Regions from separate parts of the Providencia sp. Marseille-Q8014 genome, predicted to be linked through region 2. Evidence: predicted binding sites of a transcription regulator. Region 2 holds the regulator's gene; the other holds the start of a gene.
What was found. Region 2 encodes CRP, which controls carbon source genes, mostly activating them, when cyclic AMP is high. Its sites were predicted from a motif close to ATGTGANNNNNNTCACAT; they were not measured.
Positions count from the first base shown of each region.

Region 1 (12,864 bases), 240 kb from region 2:
CGGGTTGTGAATGGGGCGCGGGTGGCAGCCGTGGTGAAATACCTGCAAGCCAAGGCCGTAAAACCATTATTTTATCCGGTAGCTGCTCAGTGATGACGAATAAACAAGTTCAAAGCTACCAGCAAATCGCGCCTGCAAAAGTTGTGGATGTGGGCGAGTGTATTGCTAACCCAGAATATGCACAGCAATTAGCGAATTGGGTTCAAGAACAAAAAATCACTGGTTTAGCCCCTTTACTCTATGCGACTCAACCACCTGAAATTCTGAAAAAAATTCAGGAAAATTATGGGGCAGAAGTGGCGAGTAGTGCAGTCGAAAACGTGTTTGGTGAAGTGGTAAAACTTCTTCAAGCGCAAGGTTATAACACTTTTATTATTGCGGGTGGCGAAACATCCGGCAAGGTCGTTCAAAGCCTAGGAACAGAGCAGCTTAGCATTGGTGCGCCAATCGCACCTGGGGTTCCATGGGTTCAGGATTTAACAAGCGGACACTGGTTGGCACTCAAATCGGGTAATTTCGGCCAAGAGAATTTCTTCCAGTACGCACAGGAGATGTTTAATGAGTGAAGAACAGGCACTACGCCAAGAACTGGCTGATTGGGCTAAATCGATGTTTAACCGCGGCTATAGCAGTGGTGGAGCCGGAAACATCAGTGCCAAACTTCCCGATGGGAACATTATTGTTACCCCAACCAATTCAAGCTTTGGTGATTTAGATCCAGAAAGATTGAGTAAGTTGGATGCAGAAGGTAACTGGATCGATGGAGATAAGCCAACGAAAGAAGTTTCTATGCACATGGCGATGTATCGACAGCGTCCAGACTGCCAAGCCGTGGTGCACTTACATTCGCCTTGGCTAACAGCGTTATCGTGTTTAGCGGGACTTGATAGCAGCAACTGCTTACCCCCGATCACGCCTTATTATGTGATGCGAGTTGGCAAACTACCCTTGATTCAATATTTACCACCGGGGGATGACCGTATTGGTGAAGAGATTGAAAAGTTAGCACCAAACCACAATGCGGTATTGCTATCGAATCATGGGCCTGTTGTTGGCGGTAAAACATTAAGACAAGCCTTCTTCAATGCGGAAGAACTGGAAGATACGGCTCGTTTGTATATCACGCTACGTCAGCAAGGCTTTACAACACTCACTGAAGAGCAGGTTAACGAGCTAGAAAGCCGTTATCCAAAGAAATGAGGCACTATACATGGCTAAATTTGCAGCAAATCTCAGTATGATGTTTAACGAGGTTCCTTTTATCCAACGTTTTGAGCGTGCCGCACAGGCAGGTTTTACTGGCGTTGAATATCTGTTTCCTTACGAAGAGCAGCCAGAAGCTATCGCGGAAGAGCTGAAGAAACATGGATTAACACAAGCACTGTTCAATATGCCTGCGGGGGATTGGGCTGCTGGTGAGCGCGGAATGGCATCGATACCAGGTCGTGAAGATGAATTTGCAAAAGGCGTTCATACGGCATTGCACTATGCTAAGGCATTAGGATGTCAACAAGTGCATGCGATGGCCGGCAAAGTCGATGCCCGCTTTACGCCTGAGCAACAGCGAGCCTGCTTTATCAAGAATATCCAATATGCAGCGGATGTGATGGCAGAACATGGTATTCGCGTCTTAATTGAACCGATTAATACGCGTGATATGCCTGGCTACTTCTTAACGACACAGAAGCAAGCTGAAGCCTTACTCCCTGAAATTGCTCGTGAAAACGTCTTTATTCAGTTGGATCTTTATCACTGCCAAATCATGGAAGGTGATTTATTGAAAACAATTGAGCGTTTATGGGGTAAATTTAGTCATATTCAGATAGCTTCAGTGCCTTATCGTCACGAACCTGATAGCGGTGAAGTCAACTACCCATGGATTTTCGAGCAACTCGACAAAATGGGTTATCAAGGTTGGCTGGGATGTGAATATCATCCTGCGGGCCGCACAGAAGACGGTTTAGGGTGGCTGAAACAAGCACAGTCATAAACAGGAGAACCTATGATCCCTTCAGAGCGTCGTGATTTTATTTACCGTTACGTTCATGAATACCAAACCGTTTCGATCAACGATTTGGTTGAACTGATGAATGTGTCACATATGACGGTAAGACGTGATATTCGCATGCTCGAAGAAGAAGGGAAGGTGGTCGCAATCAGCGGTGGTGTTCGTTTAAACGATGCGTTACGCCAAGAGTTACCTTGGAGTGAAAAAGCGCGTCTACACCATCGCAGTAAACGTGAGATAGGTAAATTTGCCTCATCGCTCGTTGAAGACGGGCAAGTGGTGTATCTCGATGCGGGAACGACCACATTTGAAATCGCTCGTGTGTTAGGTGAACGGTTTAATTTAACAATTGTGACTAACGATTTTTCGATCATGCAGTATTTGATGAATAAATCGCAACTCAATCTCTATCACACGGGAGGGCAAGTCGATAAACGCAATCATTCGTGTGTTGGTAATACCGCAGCGATGATGCTGAAAACGTTAAATGTTGATGTGGCATTTATTAGTACAAGCTCTTGGGATTTACTGCATGGTGTCTCTACGCCCCATGAAGAAAAAGTGCAGATAAAACAAACACTACTAGATGTTGCTCGGCGCTGTGTGCTGGTTTCTGACAGTAGTAAATTTGGCAAATACGGTATGTTTCGTGTTTGTCCACTCAATCAATTGCATGACATCATTTGCGACGATCAACTACCAAACGATGCTGTGCAGCGGATAACAGAACAAAATATAAAACTTCATTTAATAAAGACATAAATAAATCTTACCTAATGATAAATAGCCAGAAATAGGCTATTTCAAGGAGAATAACAATGAAAGTTATCATCACTGGCGGCGCTGGCTTTTTAGGTCAGCAGCTAGCCGCTGCTTTACTTAAAAATAGCCAGGGTTTTCAATTTGACCAACTCGTTCTAGCGGACATTCAGTGCCCTACATCCCCAATTGAAGATGCTAGAGTGAGCTGTGTGGCAACGGATTTAACTCAAGCAGGTGCTGCTGATCAACTGATTGATGCACAAACCGATGTGGTTTACCACCTCGCTGCAATTGTGAGTAGCCATGCTGAAAGTGATTTCGATTTAGGCATGAAAGTGAATTTCGAAGCAACACGTCAGTTGTTAGAAGTGGCTCGTGCTAAAAATCCGGCCATGAAGTTTATCTTTACCAGTTCTTTAGCCGTATTTGGTGGTGAGCTGCCAGATGTGATCACCGACCTATGTGTTGTGAATCCGCAATCTTCATATGGCGCTCAAAAAGCCATGTGTGAGTTGATGGTTAACGACTACTCACGTAAAGGTTATGTTGACGGACGTGTGTTACGTCTACCGACCATCAGTGTTCGCCCAGGAGTGCCTAACAAGGCTGCTTCATCATTTGCCAGTGGGATCATTCGTGAGCCATTAAATGGTATTGAAAGTGTTTGCCCAGTTTCACCTGAACTTGCTTTGTGGCTGTCTAGCCCAGAAACCGTGGTGAGCAATTTCATCCATGCTGCAACTATTTCAGCAGAGAAATTTGGCCTTTCTCGTACCGTTAACTTACCGGGAATTACCGTAACGGTTCAAGGAATGATTGATGCGCTACGCGATGTCGCTGGTCAAGACGCTGTTGACCTTATTCGTTTCGAACCTGATGAAGCCATTAACCGTATCGTCGCGAGTTGGCCGGGCAAATTTGATATTAGCCGTGCGTTAGGCCTTGGCTTCCGTGCAGATGGTTCATTTGCTGATGCGATCCGTTCGTTCATCACTCACCACGGCTCACAGCAATAGGGGATAAGCGATGTCCTATATTCCTATTATTGGCCTCGCAGTGGCCATATTTGTCCTGATCTTCTTGGTATTACGAACGCGTATTCATGCGTTACTTGCCATGTTGATTGCGGCTGCAATCGCCGGTATTTCTGGTGGATTAACAGCGGCCGAAACAGTGACTGTCATTACAAAAGGTTTTGGTAGTACACTCGGTGGCATCGGTATTGTTATCGGTCTCGGGGTAATGATGGGAAGGGTGCTAGAAGTTTCTGGTGCCGCTGAACAGATAGCTTATAGTTTTATTCGTTGGTTAGGAAAAAAGCGTGAAGAATGGGCGCTGGCTATTACAGGTTATATCGTTAGTATCCCTATTTTTGTTGATTCGGCATTCGTTATTCTTTATCCGTTGGCGAAAGCGTTAGCAAAGAACGGTAAGCGCAGTTTGTTAACCCTAGGTGTTGCATTAGCGGGTGGTCTGGTGGTCACACACCATACTGTACCGCCAACGCCAGGTCCTTTGGGGGTTGCAGGCATTTTTGGTGTTGATATTGGTGCCATGATATTAACGGGGATGACCCTTGCGGTGCCTTGCGTGATTGGTATTGTTTTTTACGCAAAATGGCTAGCGGTTAAATACCCTGAGTTCATGCCTGATGACAGCAACAATGCCGATTTAAAAGAAATCCACGATCGTTATATGGAAGAAAAGGCAAATAAACCGTTACCAAGCCTGTTCTTATCTGTATTGCCTATCGTCACGCCGATCTTGCTGATTTTTATTAACGCAGTTAATGGGTTATTGCTGAAAACTGACACTTTCCAAGGTATGGATGATAATTGGTACTTCCAAACCTTCCAATTCCTTGGGGCACCTATAATCGCTTTATCGATCAGTGTGTTAATCTCGGTTTATACATTGATGCCAAAAGCGACAAAGGAAGAAGTCATCGACCGTATGGAAGAAGGCTTACAGTCAGCGGGTATCATTTTATTGGTAACAGGTGCTGGCGGTGCATTAGGCGCAGTGCTACGTGATAGTGGGACGGGAAATATTTTAGCCGAGCATGTGGCGAGCTTACCGATCACGCCTGTGCTCATCCCATTTATTATCGCAACCTTAGTACGTTTAATTCAGGGCTCAGGCACCGTCGCGATGATCACGGCAGCTTCAATATCTGCGCCAATCATTAGCCAAATTCCGGATATTAATCTACTTGTCGCTGCTCAAGCAGCAACTATGGGGTCATTATTCTTCGGATATTTTAACGACAGCCTTTACTGGGTTGTGAATAGAATGATGGGTATTAAGGACGTTAAACAGCAGATGATGGTCTGGTCTATCCCAACAACGATAGCTTGGGCAATCGGTCTGGTGGGCGTTCTAATCCTTGATGTAGTTCTCTGATAGCCAACGCTCTTTTATTCTGCCAATAATTCAAAGCGCCATTCAAATCATGAGTGGCGCTTTTTTATTCTCGCAGTTCCATGCCAATGAGCGGGGGCAATGAAGATATCTTGTGCTAAGGCATGTCCACCTTCAATATCAACAGGCGTCACGCAAAATATGCGATGAATCAGCCTTGGATTGGCATTTATAGGTATAAATAGAGGCTTTGCTGTATATCATTAACAACAATCAATACTTCTCATCATGGCTAATCAAATTTTATAAGTGTTGTTTCAGTGCTCCTCTCGGTATCGTCTATACTGATCGGATACTTAGGTCTACCCGCTTGCTTTGTGTGACTTGAATCACTTTATTTTGCAACATAAACATATCGATTTTCATTAAAGGTGATTAATGTCACTAAACTGTTTGGGGTTTACCGCTATATTACTCTTAACGTATAAATTCAATGATGCCATTGTGTAAAGGAGTTTGATATGTCTGACGTATTCCACTTAGGCTTAAAAAAGAGTGACTTGCAGGGTGCTACTGTTGCTATTGTTCCCGGTGACCCGAATCGCGTTGAGAAAATCGCACGTTTGATGGATAACCCAGTACATCTCGCTTCTCTGCGTGAGTTCACCTCTTGGCGTGGTGAGCTTGATGGTAAAGCCGTGATTGTGTGTTCTACAGGTATCGGTGGTCCTTCTACCTCGATTGCTGTAGAAGAATTAGCACAGTTAGGGATCCGTACTTTCTTACGTATTGGTACAACAGGTGCTATCCAAGAAAACATCAATGTAGGTGATGTTTTGGTGACGACAGGCGCAGTAAGACTGGATGGCGCGAGCCAGCACTTTGCACCTCTTGAATACCCTGCGGTTGCTGACTTTACATGTACAAATGCTCTCTATGATGCAGCAAAAGAAGCGGGGGCGACCGTCCATGTGGGGGTGACGGCTTCCTCTGATACCTTCTATCCAGGACAAGAACGCTACGATACCTATACAGGCCGTGTGATGCGCCATTTCAGAGGTTCAATGAAAGAATGGCAAGATATGGGTGTCATGAATTATGAAATGGAATCTGCAACATTATTGACTATGTGTTCAAGCCAAGGTTTACGGGCTGGTATGGTCGCTGGTGTGATTGTTAACCGTACCCAACAAGAAATCCCTAATGAAGCCTTGCTGAAGAAAACAGAAGGTAATGTGTTGAGTATTGTGGTTGAGGCTGCTCGCCGCCTACTTTAATTGCGTCATTACTGGCTCGTTTACTTACGCTTTCACTCGGTTGTGAATAAACAGTAGACGAGCCCAGTTCACTTTCTCTCTCTTGGTTTATTTTCATCTTTATCGCTCATTTTATTAATGCCTGCTTAATTGCAGGTATTTTTTCTGATTTTTTTCGAGGCATAATCTGTTATGGTTTTGAGAACAATCAACATTATAGGTAAGAAGATGATGACCAAAACACCTTATTTGCACCCTTCAGTATTGCCTCTTAAAGGCGGCGTTAATTTCCGTGACCTTGGTGGGAAAAAATTAGCGAATGGTAATAAAATTAAGTCAGGTTTATTGTTTCGCTCAGGGGCTCTCAACCATTTAACTGAAGAGGATTTGATCATTTTACAAGATCAAAATCTCTATCAGATATTAGATTATCGCGATGTTGCTGAAATTAAATCAAAACCAGATATTGTTTGGGATGGCGCTCATTATGTTAATGCACCTGCAAACCCTATGGCTAAAGAGGTGAGTGCTGATCTTGATAAATTAACCCCTGAACTCCTTGAAAAATTTGATCCTAAAATTTTCATGAACCGTCTTTACGAACTGCTGCCGCTAAATAATCCAGCTTATCATCAACTGGTGAATATGCTAAAGCAGCCAGAAAAAGGTGGTATCGTTCAGCACTGTGCCGTTGGTAAAGATCGTACCGGCGTTGGTTCAGCTTTAGTACTATTTGCACTTGGCGCTGACTTAGACACCGTCATGGAAGATTACTTGCTAACAAACGAAACGTTGGCCCCATATCGCAAGCATTTACTGGAAGAACACGCCCAGAGAATGAGCGAAAGCGCAGTGAAGAAGTTTGAATATGTCTATTCAGTACGCGAAGAGTTTTTACTGACAGCGATAAATAGTATAAATAATCATTATGGCAGCATTGATAAGTGGTTAGAGACGGATTTTGGTTTGGATAAGTCTGGTCGCAGCGTGCTGCAAAGCTATTTTATCGAATAGTTAGTTTAATATTGGTTTATTACATATTCGTTAATGTACTCACCAAGTTATCATTAAGGGAGAAATGACGGTGACACTAAATGAAATAGTCCATGCGGTGACTGAGTTTACCCGTGAACATGAAATATGGGCACTACCAATCATTTTCTTTCTCGCTTTTGGTGAATCTTTAGCATTTTTATCCTTACTGTTACCTGCGACCGTCATTTTACTTGGCTTAGGGGCTTTAATCGGAGAAAGCGGTATCACATTTTGGCCTGTATGGCTTGCCGCGACATTAGGCGCGTTTTTTGGTGATTGGCTTTCTTACTGGTTTGGTTTTCACTACAAAGACAATGTTCGTAAAATGTGGCCTATTTCTCGTAAACCACAGATGATAGATCGCGGGCAGCACTTCTTTAATCGTTGGGGGATCTGGAGCGTATTTTTAGGACGTTTCTTTGGACCATTTAGAGCCGTAGTACCTTTAGTTGCAGGCATTTGTAAAATGCCGAAACGTTACTTTCAAGTCGCGAATATTGTTTCTGCGATGATATGGGCATTCGGTATATTAGCGCCAGGCGCTTTTGGCCTACGTTGGTTGGCTCATTGGATGGGATAAGCTGCGAAGCTGTTCGCAATTTATGGCTTACTTCAAATTACTTCTGGACAGATATACAGTATCCGATTACTTTACATTGGATCACGTAATGTAAGGATTTAACAGTGGATACCTCTCTACTATATGGGGTTATTGGTGCCCTCGGTGGTATTTTAATTGGCGGTTTGGCTGTCTGGTTTTCTATTGCACAAAAATTGAGCCAAAAAGAACAAGAACTCCAACAAGTTAACCGTCAGCTTGCGGCAAGCGATGAAAAAAACATCCATCTTTCTGAATGGAAAATGGAGTATGAGCGTCTTGATCAAGAGCTGCGTACATTGCGAGACATTAACCGTGAGCAGGAAGCTGAACTACGGGAAATCACCACACGTTTTGAACAAAATCAATTAGCTAACGAAGAAAAACAAAGGCTATTGCAAAATAGTGAGCAGCGGCTGACTACACAATTTGAAAATTTGGCAAACCGTATTTTCGAACAAAGTGAACGACGAGTGTCAGAGCAGCAACAGAAAAGCTTAATCGCCATGCTGTCACCATTTCGTGAGCAACTTGAAGGTTTCCGCCAGCAAGTTCAACAAAGTTTTGGGGAAGAGGCTAAAGAACGGCACACCTTGGCTTATGAAATTCGTCAATTACAACAGTTAAACAACCAAATGACGAAAGAAGCCGTTAATTTAACGCGTGCTCTTAAAGGTGATAATAAAATCCAAGGGAATTGGGGAGAAACGATTTTGACTCGTATCCTTGAAGCTTCTGGCTTACGTCAAGGTAGTGAGTTTGAGACACAGGTGAGTATAAACACAAGCTACAATAGCCGTTATCAACCCGATGTGATTATTCGCCTACCTGAAGGCAAGGACGTCATTGTTGATGCTAAAATGTCATTAGTCGCCTATGAAAACTATTTCAATAGTGAAGATCCTGAAGAACAAGCCTATGCACTCAAAAATCATGTCGCTTCAATTCGTAATCATATGCGTGGTTTAAGCCGTAAAGATTATCACCAATTACCAGGAATACGCTCCCTTGATTATGTCTTGATGTTCATTCCGATTGAACCTGCGTATTTGTTAGCTTTAAAAGAATCGCCTGAGTTACTTGATGAAGGGATAAAACAGAATATCATGTTAGTGTGTCCTTCTACCTTATTGGTTGCAGTGAGAACAATCAATAACTTATGGCGGTACGAACGACAAGGACAAAATGCGCAAGAAATTGCGACAAAAGCAGCGAAAATGTATGATAAGTTGCGCCTTTTTGTCGAGGATATGCAGCTTTTAGGCGCCAGCTTAGATAAAGCAGATCAGGCTTATCAATCAGCAATGAAAAGGCTAGCAGAAGGCCGAGGAAATTTGATTAGCCAAGCAGAAAGCTTTAAAGAAATGGGAGTAGAGGTAAAGCAGCCAATCTCCGCTCAATTAGTTGAAAAGTCAGATAAGCCATATTGTGCGGAATCTTAGACTTCTTGATAGGGTTTTACCTCAAAGGCTGTTACACTTCCTACAAAAGTTTGAATTATAAACAGGCATAATAGAAATGACAGAACCAACAAAAGAAACTATTGATTTTGGTTTCCGTACAGTAGGCAAAGAAGATAAAGTTGGCCTAGTAGCAAATGTTTTTCATTCTGTAGCATCAAAATATGATTTGATGAATGATTTAATGTCGTTTGGCATTCATCGTGTCTGGAAACGTTTTACGATAGAAGCCAGTGGTGTGCGTCGTAATCAACGCGTTCTAGATCTGGCGGGTGGAACCGGCGATTTAACCGCTAAATTTTCTCGCCTTGTCGGTGAAAAAGGCGAAGTGATTCTCGCTGATATCAATGATTCCATGTTAAAAATGGGGCGTGAAAAGTTACGTGACCTTGGTATCGTTGGTAATGTTAGCTATGTTCAAGCTAATGCTGAGGAGTTGCCGTTCCCAGATAATTATTTTGATTGTATCACTATCTCTTTTGGTCTGCGTAATGTTACAGACAAAGATAAAGCGTTGCGCTCAATGTTTCGAGTGTTAAAGCCAGGTGGACGTTTGCTTGTTCTTGAATTCTCTAAACCTGTTATTGAGCCACTGAATAAAGCTTATGATGCGTATTCATTCCATGTTTTGCCACGTATTGGGCAAGCAGTCGTTGGTGATCCTGAGAGCTACCGTTATCTCGCTGAATCTATTCGTATGCATCCTGACCAAGAAACACTGAAATCCATGATGGAAAATGCAGGTTTTGAACAGGTTACTTATACCAATATGACAGGTGGTATCGTCGCATTGCATAAAGGGTTTAAATTCTAAGATGGAAGCCACGTCAGCACAGTCAGAAAGCCAAAATACCGTATTATATTCTTTAATGACGGCATTCATGGAAACATGTATGAATCATATGTTATTTAAAGAATCGGTCTTAAAACCCGCTAGAGCACGCTTAGCGGGTAAAGTCATGTCGGTCGACTTAAAAGAGCTCAATCAAACGTTGACGCTGATTTTTACTGATAACCATGTTGATGTGTTAAGCCAATGGTGTGAACCTGCTGATTGTACAATCAAAACATCCCTGTTTACGTTGATTAAACTAAAGGATAAACAGCAATTATCACAGCTAATTAATAGTGGTGAAATTGTTATTGAAGGTGATATGCAGGTTGTTCAGCATTGGTCGTCGCTGTTAGATATGGCCATTTGGGACCCCGCCCATTATCTGTCACCTTATCTCGGCGATGTTGCCGCACAAGGGATTAGCCAAATCGTTCAAAAGGGAAGTAAACTTGTTTCACATCTAGCATGTCGACAAAAAACGTACCTAAAAGATACATTGCTTGAAGAATGGAAAATGGCGCCAAATCCGCTAGAACTGGCTTATTTTAGTGATGAAGTTGAGCAGATTGCTGAGTCCTTAAATCAGCTAGAAATGCGGTTACGCCAGCTGGAGGAGCATAATGACGCCCGGTGAAATAAAACGCCTTTACTTTATTATTCGGGTATTCCTCTCATATGGTTTAGATGAATTAATCCCAAAAGTTAAACTCACGTTACCCCTTCGGATTGGTCGCTTTGGTTTCTTTTGGATCAAGAATCAACATCCAGAAAAAGAAGTGGGTGAACGATTACGTTTAGCGTTACAAGAGTTGGGGCCGGTATGGATTAAATTTGGTCAGATGTTATCGACTCGCCGAGACCTTTTCCCTCCAACAATTGCTGATCAACTCTCTTTACTACAAGATAAAGTCGCTAGCTTTGACGGTAAATTGGCGCGTCGCTACATTGAAGAATCATTAGGTGGGCCATTAGAACAATGGTTTGATGATTTTGATGAAAAAGCCCTCGCCTCAGCGTCAATCGCTCAAGTCCACACTGCCAAGCTGAAAGAAAATGGCAAAGAGGTTGTTTTAAAAGTCATTCGTCCTGATATCTTGCCAGTGATTAAAGCTGATGTGAAACTCATGTACCGCATCGCTAATTGGGTGCCTTTGTTACCAGACGGCCGTCGTTTACGCCCTAAAGAAGTCGTGCGTGAATACGAAAAAACGTTAATCGATGAGCTGAACCTTTTACGTGAATCAGCCAATGCTATCCAGCTGCGTCGTAACTTTGAAAATAGCTCTATGTTGTATGTGCCTGAAGTTTATGCGGATTATTGCCGTGAAAATGTGATGGTCATGGAGCGCATCTACGGAATCCCGGTGTCGGATATCTCGGCTTTAAAAGCTCAGGGAACAAATATGAAAATCTTGGCTGAAAGAGGCGTCAAAGTCTTCTTTACCCAAGTTTTTCGTGACAGTTTCTTCCATGCGGATATGCATCCAGGCAATATTTTTGTGAGTTATGAACACCCTGAAGATCCACTTTATATTGGCATTGATTGTGGTATTGTAGGGTCATTAAATAAAGAAGATAAGCGTTATTTAGCGGAAAACTTTATTGCGTTCTTTAACCGCGACTATCGTAAGGTGGCGGAGTTACATGTCGATTCAGGTTGGGTACCTGCTGATACCAACGTTGAGGATTTTGAGTTTGCTATCAGAACGGTGTGCGAACCAATCTTTGAAAAGCCACTGGCTGAAATTTCGTTTGGGCATGTCCTGCTGAATCTATTTAATACTGCTCGTCGCTTCAATATGGAAGTGCAACCACAGCTAGTATTGCTACAAAAAACCTTACTTTATGTTGAAGGTTTAGGTCGTCAGCTTTATCCCCAACTTGATTTGTGGAAGACGGCGAAGCCATTTTTAGAAGATTGGATACATAGCCAAGTTGGTATTCCAGCTATTACTCAAGCTTTAAAAGAAAAGGCACCTTATTGGGCAGAAAAAATGCCTGAAATTCCTGATTTAATTTATGGCGCTTTACGTCAACATAAATTCCTACAATCGAATATTGAACAACTTACTGATCAATTAAAGGAACAACGTAGCAAACAGCGTAAGTCTCAGTACCTATTAGGAATGGGGGCAACACTGATTCTTTGCGGTAGTTTATTCTTTATTTTTGAGTCAACCTCAATGGCGACAGCATTTATGACTATTGGTGCGTTGTCATGGGTTATAGGTTGGTATAAATCAGGAAAAAATTAAGTAAACCTTGTTTTGCGACAAGTTTATAAGCCTGTGAATATTTCCGTATTGAGAGCAGGTTGTATATAATGGGATAAATAACTATTGATCCCACTTTTACAGAGGTATAAACAATGGAATCAACTATTTCAATGGCCGCTTTTGGTAGCCCTTGGCAACTTATTATTATTGCTCTACTTATTATTTTAATTTTCGGAACCAAAAAGCTGCGCTCTCTGGGATCTGACTTAGGTGAATCATTGAAAGGCTTTAAAAAAGCAATGAACGATGATGAAGCTGCAAAGGCTGCAAAAG
Region 1 covers NZ_CBCOPT010000001.1:616,709-629,572, forward strand. The annotation lists gene otnK (3-oxo-tetronate kinase) at 1-566, shown strand, start outside; gene otnC (3-oxo-tetronate 4-phosphate decarboxylase) at 559-1,200, shown strand; gene otnI (2-oxo-tetronate isomerase) at 1,211-1,990, shown strand; gene ACWPW6_RS02635 (DeoR/GlpR family DNA-binding transcription regulator) at 2,003-2,770, shown strand; gene denD (D-erythronate dehydrogenase) at 2,827-3,786, shown strand; gene ACWPW6_RS02645 (GntP family permease) at 3,797-5,173, shown strand; gene udp (uridine phosphorylase) at 5,653-6,408, shown strand; gene ACWPW6_RS02655 (tyrosine-protein phosphatase) at 6,619-7,401, shown strand; gene ACWPW6_RS02660 (DedA family protein) at 7,472-8,002, shown strand; gene rmuC (DNA recombination protein RmuC) at 8,107-9,462, shown strand; gene ubiE (bifunctional demethylmenaquinone methyltransferase/2-methoxy-6-polyprenyl-1,4-benzoquinol methylase UbiE) at 9,539-10,294, shown strand; gene ACWPW6_RS02675 (ubiquinone biosynthesis accessory factor UbiJ) at 10,296-10,949, shown strand; gene ubiB (ubiquinone biosynthesis regulatory protein kinase UbiB) at 10,936-12,570, shown strand; gene tatA (twin-arginine translocase TatA/TatE family subunit) at 12,684-12,864, shown strand, end outside.
Region 1: the regulator CRP is predicted to act here: its motif matches at 5,509-5,526, upstream of udp (uridine phosphorylase).

Region 2 (12,864 bases):
AGCTTCTATACTGATCCGATGGCAGCAAAAGAGTATATCACGCGGACAGGCATTGATTCCTTAGCCGTCGCGATAGGGTCAGCGCATGGTTTGTACCATGGCGAACCTCACCTTGATTTTGAGCGCCTAGCAGCGATTAAGCAGCAGGTTGATATTCCTCTGGTATTACATGGGGCTTCAGGGATCCCTGAAAACATGATTAAACGGGCTATTTCGCTTGGTGTGTGTAAAGTCAACGTGGCAACAGATTTAAAAATTGCTTTTGCTGATGCTGTCAAAGCGCATTTTGCCGAGCATCCAGATGCTAACGACCCTCGCAAATATATCACACCGGGTAAAGAGGCCATGCGCAAAGTTGTTGAAAGTAAAATTACGATTTGTGGGAGTGCCGGTATGATGTAAGTGGCACTCACTTATACATACAAGAGGCATTGATAGGATGTAAGATGATTAAATCAAATAAGCAGATATATGTTCGTAGGGCATTATTGCCTTCGGGGTGGGCGGATAATGTTTTAGTCATATTGGATGATCATGGGGGTATCCAGCGTGTGATCCCGAATACGCAGTCTGCGGAACAGCCGTCGCCATTCACATTATTACCTGCACTTATTGATACCCATATTCACGGAAGCGCGGGTGCTGATGTGATGGATGCGACCCATGAATCACTCAATAATATCTCTCGTTTCTTAGCATCAAAAGGTGTTGGTGCGTTTTTGGCAACAACAGTTACTGCTCATCATAACGCTATTGAACGAGCATTGGTTCAAGTTAAAAACAGCCAAAAACAAGGTGTGGATGGTGCCGAAATTTTAGGGAGCTATCTTGAAGGGCCATTTTTTACGGCACAACATAAAGGGGCTCATCCACAACATTTATTACATCAACCGGAAAAAGCCTTGTTACAGCGATGGATAGCGGTTGCAGAAGGTAGTTTAAAATGTGTGGCGCTAGCCCCTGAGCATCCAACGTCACTTGAGCTAATACCTTGGTTAAAGTCACAGGGAGTGCGTGTCATGATTGGTCATTCAAGCGCAGATTATGCATTAACGCAACAAGGGTTAAATCAAGGTGCGGATGGGGTTGTCCATTGCTACAACGGAATGAATGGTCTACACCACCGTGAGCCGGGTATGGTTGGTGCTGCATTAACTCACGACCAATATCAGGTGGAATTAATCTGTGATGGTCACCATGTGCATCCAGCTGCAATCAACGTGGTTTACCGTTGTTGTGGGGAACGTTTGTTGTTGATTACAGATGCAATGTGTGCGGCCGGTATGCCAGATGGTGAATACTCTCTCGGTGAAATGACGGTTCAGATGAAAAATGGTGTCGTTCGAACTGAAAGCGGTAGTCTCGCGGGGAGTACCTTGACCTTAGAACGGGGAGTGAGCACGCTACAGCAAGCTTGCAATATATCTTTCGCACAAGCATGGCTACATGGCAGTTTATATCCGGCAAAAGCGTTAGGGATTGCTGACCGTTTGGGTTCCATCGCGCCTGGTAAGCAAGCGAATTTAACACTCTGTGATACCGCAGGAGAAATACAGGCTACTTTTGTGCAGGGTAAGTTGGTTTTTCAGCGATAAACTGATTTAGGGTATGTGATGTCATACCCTAAAGCTGAAATCGTTTAATCGAATGAATGCTTGTAGAGTTAAGAATTATTATTTTATTAATTAAGAATAATTTGTTATCAGTATGTAAATATAATCCCATGATTTTTATATGGAAAATGGTTTAGATAAATTGGATTACTTGATTTAAATAGGCTATTTTCCTGCCTCGGCTGTGTTATGATACCCGCCCCTTATTATTTTTCACTGCTTTTTAGCTCGTATTCTGATTGCTAATGGTAGTAAACTATGCTGGGGATATAATATATAATGATAAAAATCAGTCGGATAGGCTACTATGCTTTTACTTATTGATAATTACGATTCATTTACTTATAACTTATATCAATACTTTTGCGAATTAGGCGCAGAAGTACTCGTTAAACGTAATGATGAAATTTCTATCGAAGAGATAGAATTATTAGCGCCTACACACCTAGTGATCTCACCAGGACCTTGCACGCCTGATGAGGCAGGGATCTCTCTTGAAGCCATTAAATATTTTGCAGGTAAAATTCCAATTTTAGGGATTTGCCTTGGTCATCAAGCGATCGGTCAAGCCTTTGGAGCCACGGTTGTGAAAGCAAGAGAAGTGATGCACGGCAAGACTTCTGCTATTCATCATAATCATCAAGGGGTTTTTAAAGGGTTAAATAGGCCGCTTACGGTAACTCGTTATCATTCCCTCGTCATTGCCGCGGAAACATTGCCAGCATCTTTTGATGTGTCCGCATGGTCACTGAATAACGGTGATGTGGATGAAATTATGGGAATACGTCATAAAACCCTACCAATCGAAGGTGTTCAGTTTCACCCAGAAAGTATTTTGAGTGAGCAAGGTCATGATCTACTGAATAATTTCCTAAAATACTAGATTTTGCTTATTTCAACAAAAAAATAAAATTCACTTCATCACTCGCTTAGCTATTGCTCTTTTGTGATTTTTTATTCATATTTATTGCTTATATTTTCACTTAAGCACTAAGCAAAAGCAGGTGAGGGGTATGAAAGAACAACAAGCAGTAAATCGGCAGACCTATGATGAGGTGATGTTACCTATTTATTCTCCGGCAGAATTCATTCCTGTTCGTGGGGAAGGTAGCCGAGTTTGGGACCAGCAAGATAAAGAGTATATCGACTTTGCTGGTGGGATTGCGGTGTTAGCACTCGGTCATTGCCATCCTGCTTTAGTTGATGCAGTTCGTGAACAGAGCGAAAAGCTGTGGCATGTGAGTAATATTTTTACCAATGAGCCTGCGCTAAGATTGGCTCAAAAGCTAATTGAAGCCACTTTTGCTGAACGTGTCTTTTTTGCAAACTCTGGTGCTGAAGCCAATGAAGCCGCATTTAAATTAGCGCGTCATTACGCTATCACTAAATACAATCCATATAAAACGAAGATCATCGCTTTTAAGCAAGCCTTTCATGGTCGTACCTTTTTTACCGTATCAGTTGGAGGGCAAGCCAAATATGCGGATGGCTTTGGACCAAAACCCGCTGATATTATTCATGTGCCATTTAATGACCTTGATGCGGTCAAAGCGGTCATTGATGAAAATACATGTGCGGTCGTATTGGAACCTGTACAAGGGGAAGGGGGCGTCACTGCTGCAACGCAAGCGTTTATACAAGGCGTACGTCAGTTATGCGATGATAATAAGGCTCTATTGGTCTTTGATGAAGTGCAAAGTGGTATGGGGCGTACTGGTAAGTTATTCTCTTATATGGATTATGGTGTGGCACCCGATATTCTGACCACTGCGAAAGCTCTTGGTGGCGGTTTTCCTATTAGTGCGATGCTGACCACCCATGAAATAGCGCAAGAAATGGGGCTTGGTACACACGGTACGACTTATGGTGGAAATCCGTTAGCTTGTGCTGTCGGTAATGCGGCGTTTGATATTATCAATACACCAAAAGTGTTGGATGGTGTCATCAAGCGACATGAGCTATTTGTTTCCCACTTGAATAAGCTCAATGAAAAATATGATATTTTTGCTGAGATCAGAGGGAAAGGGTTATTAATTGGTGCAGAATTGAAAAACCAACTCAATCATCGTTCGAAAGAGATTTTACAGGCGTGTGCCATTGAGGGATTAATGATGCTCAATGCTGGGCCAAATGTATTACGCTTTACTCCATCATTAATTATTTCTGAGGAAGAAATTAATAGTGGTATGAAAAAATTAGAAACAGTGATTGAAAACGTATTAAAAAATAAATAAATGTCTTTTACTCAAAGAGGTATTAACCTCTTTGAGTTTTTAACCATTGATGAGTAGATTAGATCATTATCTTTTTTTGTATAACCTTTCTACTGACGCCTGCTGTTCCTCTAATGTCGCAAATGTTTTTCGAATAATAACAGGAGCATTTTGAGCATTATTTGGAGTAATCGTTTTTTTTATTTTACGAGAACTTTGCGTGCTTATATTTTTTGTGTGATTAATGCGGTTTCCCTTATTTTGTATTTGTTGGGGATCTGCCTTGTTGTGAGTTTCAGAAACGCAAGGGGATAATGCTATTTCAGTCAGACCTCTTTTAACTTGCCCATTTATAATGACGCGTCCAGTGCCTTGATAATGAGAAGAGATGACATGAGCGGTCTGATGAATTGACTGTTCCTTTTTCGGTGGATTGAGTTCCTTAGTCGTGGTGGCTATTTTGAGGGGAATGCGACTTCCTTTTTGATATGAAATTGGTTTCGGTTGAGTGAAGTGTTTAATAATGGTGTCTTTCTCGGATTGAGTTTGTTCTTTTTTATCCATATACCAAACTAAATCCAGTTCTGAATAGTTTGTACCAATAAGGCTTGCATTGAGTTCTGATTTTTTCAGGTAGAGCATTGAGCGATCTTTTAGAGATTCAGCAGAATAGCGATTAGCCTCTAATTTATCTAACACGTGATGACATTTAGATTTCAACTGCTCAAGTTTTTGTTGAAGATGACATTCAGACGTCGGTCTCTTCACATTTAATGGGGAGGTTGATTGGTTATCACAGATATGACGCTCATTTGTTTTAATCGTATTTTTTGACATGCTTGGTTTTAATGAATAGGAAAAGGGTAACGATAATGAGGGTAAAGAAGGGAGCTGGCTCTTATTGAGAATATTGGCGGTATTGATTGCTACATCGATTTTAGTTTGCTGTACCTGACATGCGTTATCATCGTATTTTACGGGTGTCGATAAGGTGATTGAGGTTGGCTTAGTGCTATGTATTTCGTTAAGAAACTTATACTTTGCTTCTAGATTATTTCTTTTTATACGACATGATTCAGCGATTGTTTCAGTTGTCAGATTGCCACGTTTGAGCATCTCTGCATGAGCCGCTACTGTTTGGTTGATATATTTTACGGATGGGTGATGTTGACTTGTTTTCATTTTAATAAAACCTTTAAATAATAGTATATTAATTATTCTAGATTTTATTTTTTAGTGGATATGAATAATATAAAATAACGATACTTATGCTATTTGCTGGTTTTGTGGTGATATCGAAGGAAAATGGCTCTATATCAAAGATATAAAGCCATTATGCAATTGAGGTCAGACGAATTATAGGTTTATCGAGTACCGTACACCACGATAGTTTTACCATGCGCGGAGATAAGGTTTTGGTCTTCTAGCATTTTTAAGATGCGACCAACCGTTTCGCGGGAACAACCGACAATTTGGCCAATCTCTTGGCGTGTGATCTTAATTTGCATTCCATCTGGATGCGTCATCGCATCGGGTTGTTTCGCTAAATTAAGTAGCGTTTGAGCAATACGGCCTGTGACATCAAGGAAAGCCAGATTACCGACTTTTTCTGATGTGGTTTGTAGGCGGCTTGCCATTTGCGCGGAAAGGCGCATAAGGATATCAGGGTTAACCTGAATAAGCTGACGAAATTTTTTATAAGAAATTTCAGCGACTTCGCAGGCACTTTTTGCTCTGACCCAAGCTGAACGTTCTTGCCCTTCTTCAAATAACCCTAGTTCACCAATGAAGTCTCCCTGATTTAAATAGGAGAGGATCATTTCTTTGCCTTCTTCATCTTTGATTAAAACAGCCACTGAGCCTTTAACGATATAGTAAAGGGTTTCTGCTTTTTCACCCTGATGGATCAGAGTGCTCTTGGATGGATATTTATGAATATGGCAGTGTGACAAAAACCATTCAAGAGTAGGGTCTGTTTGTGGCTTGCCGAGAACCATTAGCGTTATCCTCTGTATGTTAATACAGCCATTCGGTTAATCGTCACCAGAATAGCTGGTTTTTTAAAGTCACTAGCTTAGCATATTAATTCGCATTATAGAGCAAGTTAATACCAACACTATAATATAATCAATTGAAACCTTGAGTTTTGATCTTAACCCTATCAGGTGGAACTTTGTTTGTAACATATTAAACTCAGAAAGTCTTGTTTTTATCGATTCAGCATCATAAAGCGCCTATTTGATTGAAAGGGTTTATGTAACAATGTAATCTTTTAGATAAACTTTTTCCTAGGGGAATAAAATATGGAAGCAAGAGTTAAATGGGTTGAAGGGCTCTCTTTTTTAGGCGAATCAGCTTCAGGTCATCAAGTTATGATGGACGGTAATTCCGGTGATAAAGCGCCTAGCCCAATGGAAATGGTCTTGATGGCTGCGGGCGGTTGTAGTGCTGTTGATGTTGTTTCTATTTTACAAAAAGGCCGTAATGACGTGAGGGGTTGTGAAGTTAAATTAACGTCACAGCGTAGGGATGAAGCACCTCGTTATTTTACCCATATTAATTTGCACTTTATTGTAACGGGAACGGATTTAACGGAAAAAACGGTTGAACGCGCTGTTCAGCTTTCTGCTGAAAAATATTGCTCGGTCTCATTAATGTTAGAAAAAGCCGTCACTGTTACCCACAGTTTTGAAATCAAAAACCAATAATTTATTTATTAATTATATAAATTTTTTAATTTATGATGCTTATTTTAAATAATAATAAGCATCATTTATTATTAATCATGTTTTCTTTTTATGAGTTTTTCGACCAACGGTGTCATGATTAACTCCATCGCTAATCCTAATTTTCCACCTGGTACAACGATAGTGTTCATTGCGGATATAAAAGAACCATTTAACATCGACAATAAATAAGGGAAGTCGATCTGTTCTAGCCCCCTAAAACGAATGACAATGAAACTTTCATCTTGTGAAGGAATCGCTTTAGCGGAAAATGGATTGGATGTATCGACAGTCGGTACACGTTGGAAATTAATATGGGTACGTGAAAATTGAGGGGTAATATAATTAATATAGTCACCCATTGAACGTACGACGGAATCCATGACGGCTTCTCGTGAATGCCCCCGTTCTGTTGTATCGCGGATCAATTTTTGGATCCATTCAAGGTTAACGATTGGAACCACACCCACTAATAAATCGACGTACTGTGCGACATCGTTTTCAGGCGTGACGACACCGCCATGCAAGCCTTCATAGAATAAAACATCACTATTTGCAGGTAAGGGTTCCCACGGTGTGAATGTGCCAGGCTGAAGCCCATAGGGTACAGCTTCATCATAGGTATGAAGGTATTTACGTGATTGACCTCCACCCTGTAAGCTGTAATCTAATAAGGTCTGTTCTAACAATGAAAAATCATTCGCTTCGGGACCAAAATAGCTGATGTGGCGGCCTTGTTCTCTTGCTTTGCGAATCGCCATATCCATTTCTGGACGCGTATAACGGTGGAAACTATCCCCTTCTAATGTTGCCGCTTGGATATTTAACTGATGGAATATTTTACGAAATGCTAAGCTTGTGGAGGTGGTTCCGGCACCACTAGAACCAGTAATTGCAATAATTGGGTGCTTTTTTGACATCATGGACTCCCTGTGCTGCGTTTGCGTCCATGCTTATTAAAATCATGAGCGAAACGGGTTTACGGGCGAAACTGACTTTTTGGCATAAAATTAACAGATTCATGTAATTCTGACCAGACTAGCACAATTTCTCCTGAAACTAACAGCCGTTTTACGTCGTCTACCTTTTGTTGTAACGACTTTTCATGTTCACCATAATCTGTTCCTTCACGTAAGACATAAGCTTCGATCAGGTTTTCTAAAGTGTCAGGGTCTAAATCTTTCCAAGGAATAATCATGACGTTTATTTACTTAAATATGCTGTTAACCATTGAGGAATACGTTTTTCTAACCACATTTCTGGTTTCCTAAAGGAACCGCTAACAAAACCAACATGTCCACCATGTTCAGTCATTTGATATTCGATATTCGCGGGTAAATGTGCTAAATCAGGCACGACATCAGGTGCCATAAAAGGGTCATCTTTGGCATGAATGATTAATGTCGGTTTGGTAATACGGGGTAACCTTGGTAACGCACTGCATTTTTGATAATAATCTGTCGCATTTTCGAAACCATGGATCCTAGCCGTGATCACATCATCGAACTCACGAATACGTTTTAGTTGCTTCAGTTGCGCTAAATTTAGGGGTAATGAACCTGGGTAACGCACCAGTTTGCGTGTGGCATTACGTTTCAATCCATTCAGTAAATAACGTTGATAGAATTGGGAAAACCCCTTTTCCATGCGAATCGAACAAGGTTCTAGCATCAAAGGAGCAGATACGACAACCCCTGCATCAAGGTCTGCCTCATCACCACTTTCCGCTAAATAGCAAGCAAGCATATTACCACCAAGAGAATAGCCAACAGCAGCGGTTGGAACATTTCCCCAAGTCTGTTTTAGCCAATGCAAAAAATACCGCGCATCACTGGTTTCACCTGAGTGATAAATCCGCTTTTGACGATTCGGTTCACCACTACAACCTCGGAAATGCATGATCACCCCTAACCAACCGTGATTCTGGGCGCTTTCTAACATGCCATGAGCATAAGGGCTTTTAAAACTACCTTCTAAGCCATGAAATATCACTAAACGCGGTTTATCGCGTGCCAGCTCAGGGGCTTCACTCCAAGCAAGGTCGATAAAGTCACCGTCAGGTAACTCAAGTCGTTGCCAAATAGGCTTAATTTTCGGTGTACGTCGAAAGATCCTTGGCAATAATGTTTGAAGGTGTGGATTCTTAGCCCAGTTGATTGGTCGAAAGTTTTCTGACATAGCCTTATTTAATTTAGTAATACCCTTGTGGGGCACATAACATACTGTTATTTTTTTGTGATGCAAGTGCACTTAATCGTTAGGATTGATTATAAATGAGTCTAGGACTAGTTTTTTCACTTTTTACGTTTCTATTTATTGCAGCAATAACACCCGGTCCTAACAACATGTTGTTAACATCAAGCACTGCCAATTATGGTTTCCGTCGCAGTGTTCCCTTATTATTGGGGATCATGTTGGGTATGCAGTCTATACTTTACCTTTCCGCGTTTGGTGTTGCAGCGCTTTTATTGCTTTATCCCGCATTACATATCGGCATGAAAATCGTTGGTAGTATATATTTATTGTGGTTGGCATGGAAAACCGCAACCGCCAGCTATTCACCATTGAAAACAGAGAGTACCGTTGCCAAAAACATCAAATGGTATCAAGGTGGGTTGTTACAATTTTTAAATCCAAAAGCTTGGATGATGGGGCTCGGTGCTGTCGGTAGTTATAGTCTCCCCGGAGAACTGTTTACTCAATCGATTATTATAATGAGTATTGCCGTGGTCATGGTTAATTTAGTGGCAGGGGTAATTTGGATGGCTGGCGGAGTCTTCATTGGCCATTTTTTAAGAAGCCGTCGTGCGTGGTTTATTTTTAATATAGTGATGGGACTATTAACGGCAGCTTGCGTCCTCTTGATTTGGCTTGAATAAAAATGTGCGGTAAACGGCAAAAAACCTTTATGAAGGGGGGAGCCTAATCATTGTGGCTCCCCCTATCATTTAATCCAAATCGATATTTTTGCTACCAAAGAAGTAAGTGAAAATAAATCCGCACACATAAGCGACGGCAATGCCACCGACATAAACCGACATACCTGCAAACACACCTTGGGCAGAGGTCATGAGCGGAATGGCAACTAAACCTGATGGGCCAAACACCGTGTTCAGTCCGACAGGTAAGCCCATCCAAGCAATTAAACCAATAAAGAAACCACCCGCAGCCCCCCCTAAACAGGCCGTCACGAAAGGCTTCACGCGTGGTAAGGTGACGCCATAGATCAGGGGTTCTCCAATACCAAGGAAGCCCGGAATGATGGCACCGCGAATTTGATTACGTAAAACCGAATCTTTTTTCGCTTTTGCATAGAGTGCGAGAGCGGCACCCACTTGCCCAGCACCCGCCATGGCCAAAATTGGGAATAATGAGTTGAAGCCTTGGGCATCCACTAAGGCAAAATAGACGGGAACAAATCCTTGGTGTACCCCAAACATCACGGCGATCAAGAATAAACCTGCTAATACGGCGGTTCCAAATGGATTACCATTGAGGTGCATAAATAGCCATGACATACCACTGAATAACCAGCTACCTAATGGCATGATGACCACATAAGCCGCCGCACCAACAATCAGTAAGGTAATGGTGGAAGTTAAAATCATATCAAGGTTAGCAGGAATAATTTTACGTACCTGTTTTTCAACCCATGCACCAAAAATACAGGCGATTAACACACCGATAATGCTGCCTCTAGGGTCTATATCCCAACCAAAAAAGTTGGTCATTCCTGAAAACACCCCAGTGGTTGCATTGGGGTCATAACCCAATACAAAGAGTGCGGCAATAATCGCGCCATTGACTCCACTACCACCGAAGGCTTTTTGGGCATTATAGCCAATTAAAATACTTAAAAAGCTAAATAACCCTTTGCTGAACACCGACATATAAAGAATTAAGTGCACGCCAAATGTCTGTTGCTCTGGGGTTTTAGGTAACCCTTCCGGATAGAAGGTTTGAGTCGCTAATGTTGCGAAACCGAGTAGTAGACCGGCAGCAATAAACCCAGGAATAAGGGGAGTAAAAATGGTGGCAAACTTAGATAAAAAACGATGCACTGCACTTGTTTGTTTCTGCTTCATCTGTTGCTTATTCGATGAGGCAAGTGCACTTAGGTTCGTTGCTAATGAAGGATCTGTTTTTTCGTCAACGACCTGCTCACCACTTTCGAGTATTTGATTCATTAGGTCAGCAGCAGTTTGAGCTTTACCTGGCCCTAGAACAATTTGTAATTGCTCATCACTTTCGATGACGCCAAGGACGCCAGCGATTTGTTTAATTGCTGTTTTATCGACAAGTTGGTCATTGTTGAGTGTTAAACGCAAGCGAGTCATACAGTTTCCCGCTTGCTTAATATTTGCACTGCCGCCGACCTTTTGCAGGATCTCCTGCATCATTTCTTTTGTGATTTTAGCCATGCCATTTACCCTATCAGTTTCCGTTTATTAAACGGACTTTGCGACGTTGAGCGCCGTACGAATAAACCCATTATTGTCTGATAGCAATTGACGTGCTTCATGTGCATTTAGCCCAGATAAGATCATCAAAATTGCTGTTTTGCAGTGTCTTTGACATTGTTGTAACGCGGATTCTGCGGTTTCCCTGTCACATTCAGTCGCTTCCATGACGATTCTGACTTGTCTCTCAACTAACTTGGCATTGGTTGCTTCAACATCGACCATTAAATTGCCGAAGACTTTACCAATACGGATCATTGCACCCGTCGTGATCATGTTGAGCACTAATTTCTGTGCTGTTCCTGCCTTCATGCGTGAAGAACCTGTCACGACTTCTGGTCCGACAATAGGTGTAATAGCGATATCGGCTGCATTTGCGACCGGACTATTTGGGTTACAGCTAATGGAAGCTGTCACAGCGCCGACTGTGCGTGCGTAGGCCAGCGCACCGAGTACATAAGGTGTACGGCCACTAGCGGCAATACCGACAAGTACATCTTTGTGATTAAATTGGATGTTAATCAGATCTTGCTCTCCCAGCTCTGGTTTATCTTCCGCATTTTCAACAGCACGGAAAATGGCTTGGTGACCGCCAGCGATTAAACCAATCACTTGTTCATGGGGAGTGCCATAGGTAGGAGGGCATTCACTCGCATCCAAAATACCGAGGCGACCTGATGTGCCTGCACCTGAATAAATCAATCTACCGCCATTGAGAAATGCTTGGGCGACTTTGTCGACAAGTTGTGCTATTTGTGGCAGTACTTTTTCGACAGCAAAGGGTACTTGCTTATCTTCATTATTGATGACTTGCAACATATCAAGAGTAGACAACTGATCGATATGGGTGCTCGCTGCGTTACGACTTTCCGTTACCATTTTGCTTAAGTCAATGGTCATAATAAATTACTCCTACTTCGGTTAATGGAAGGATATTAAGGAATTATTTATTCCAGTGATGTGATAATGATCACGGTGCTCTCTATTCTGAATTGTCAATATGAAAGAATATTTCTGTATGATTTAGATAGAGGTGATTAGTTACTTATTGAATTTAAGGGATTAATACTAAGTAATGCTATTTTTCTACGAGGAATAATTTATTTTTAATCATAGGCAATGAATAAGGAATAAGGATGACTTTACTGGATACCATCACGTGTTTGCTGCCAAGGCTTGCTGAAAATCAACGTAAGATCGCTCAGTACATCCTCGAAAAACCCGAGCGCGTACTTAGCTTATCTTCTCAGCAACTGGCGGAAACGTTGAATGTGAGTCAATCTGCTATTGTTAAATTTAGCCAAAAGGTCGGCGTGAAGGGATATCCGGCACTCAAATTAGCACTCAGTGAAATTATTGGTCGTCAACAACTTGATGAAGCGAACCCCCATGTGGCGTTGCATAATCGTATCACTCAGAGCGATAACCTAATGGTTGTCGCACAAAAGTTGGCTCTGGAAAAAAACTATTCCATCACCGAAACAACGCGTCATCTCGATTTTAAAATGTTTGAAAAAATTGTGGATAGCATTGATAAATCACAACGTGTACAGATTGTGGGTATTGGGGGATCAGGCTTAACGGCCAAAGACTTAAGTTACAAATTACAAAAGATTGGTATCACCACCTTGGTAGAATCGGATCACCATGTGCAAATTGCAGCCGCACTGACCTTGACCCCGCAGGATACTCAAATCGTGATTTCGTTTACAGGTAAACGTAAAGATATGCTGACTGCTGCCAGCATTGCCCGTAAACAAGGCGCTAATGTGGTGGCAATTACGCGTAGTAGGCTTTCTCCTTTAGCACAATTATCAGATTATGTACTGGAAAGTATTGCGGAAGAAAACGA
Region 2 covers NZ_CBCOPT010000001.1:372,054-384,917, forward strand. The annotation lists gene ACWPW6_RS01600 (tagatose bisphosphate family class II aldolase) at 1-402, shown strand, start outside; gene nagA (N-acetylglucosamine-6-phosphate deacetylase) at 447-1,595, shown strand; gene ACWPW6_RS01610 (aminodeoxychorismate synthase component II) at 1,921-2,496, shown strand; gene ACWPW6_RS01615 (aspartate aminotransferase family protein) at 2,627-3,847, shown strand; gene ACWPW6_RS01620 (hypothetical protein) at 3,914-5,008, opposite strand; gene crp (cAMP-activated global transcriptional regulator CRP) at 5,191-5,823, opposite strand; gene ACWPW6_RS01630 (OsmC family protein) at 6,130-6,534, shown strand; gene ACWPW6_RS01635 (phosphoribulokinase) at 6,606-7,472, opposite strand; gene ACWPW6_RS01640 (YheU family protein) at 7,532-7,750, opposite strand; gene ACWPW6_RS01645 (hydrolase) at 7,756-8,730, opposite strand; gene ACWPW6_RS01650 (LysE family translocator) at 8,826-9,431, shown strand; gene murP (PTS N-acetylmuramic acid transporter subunit IIBC) at 9,501-10,973, opposite strand; gene murQ (N-acetylmuramic acid 6-phosphate etherase) at 11,001-11,912, opposite strand; gene ACWPW6_RS01665 (MurR/RpiR family transcriptional regulator) at 12,149-12,864, shown strand, end outside.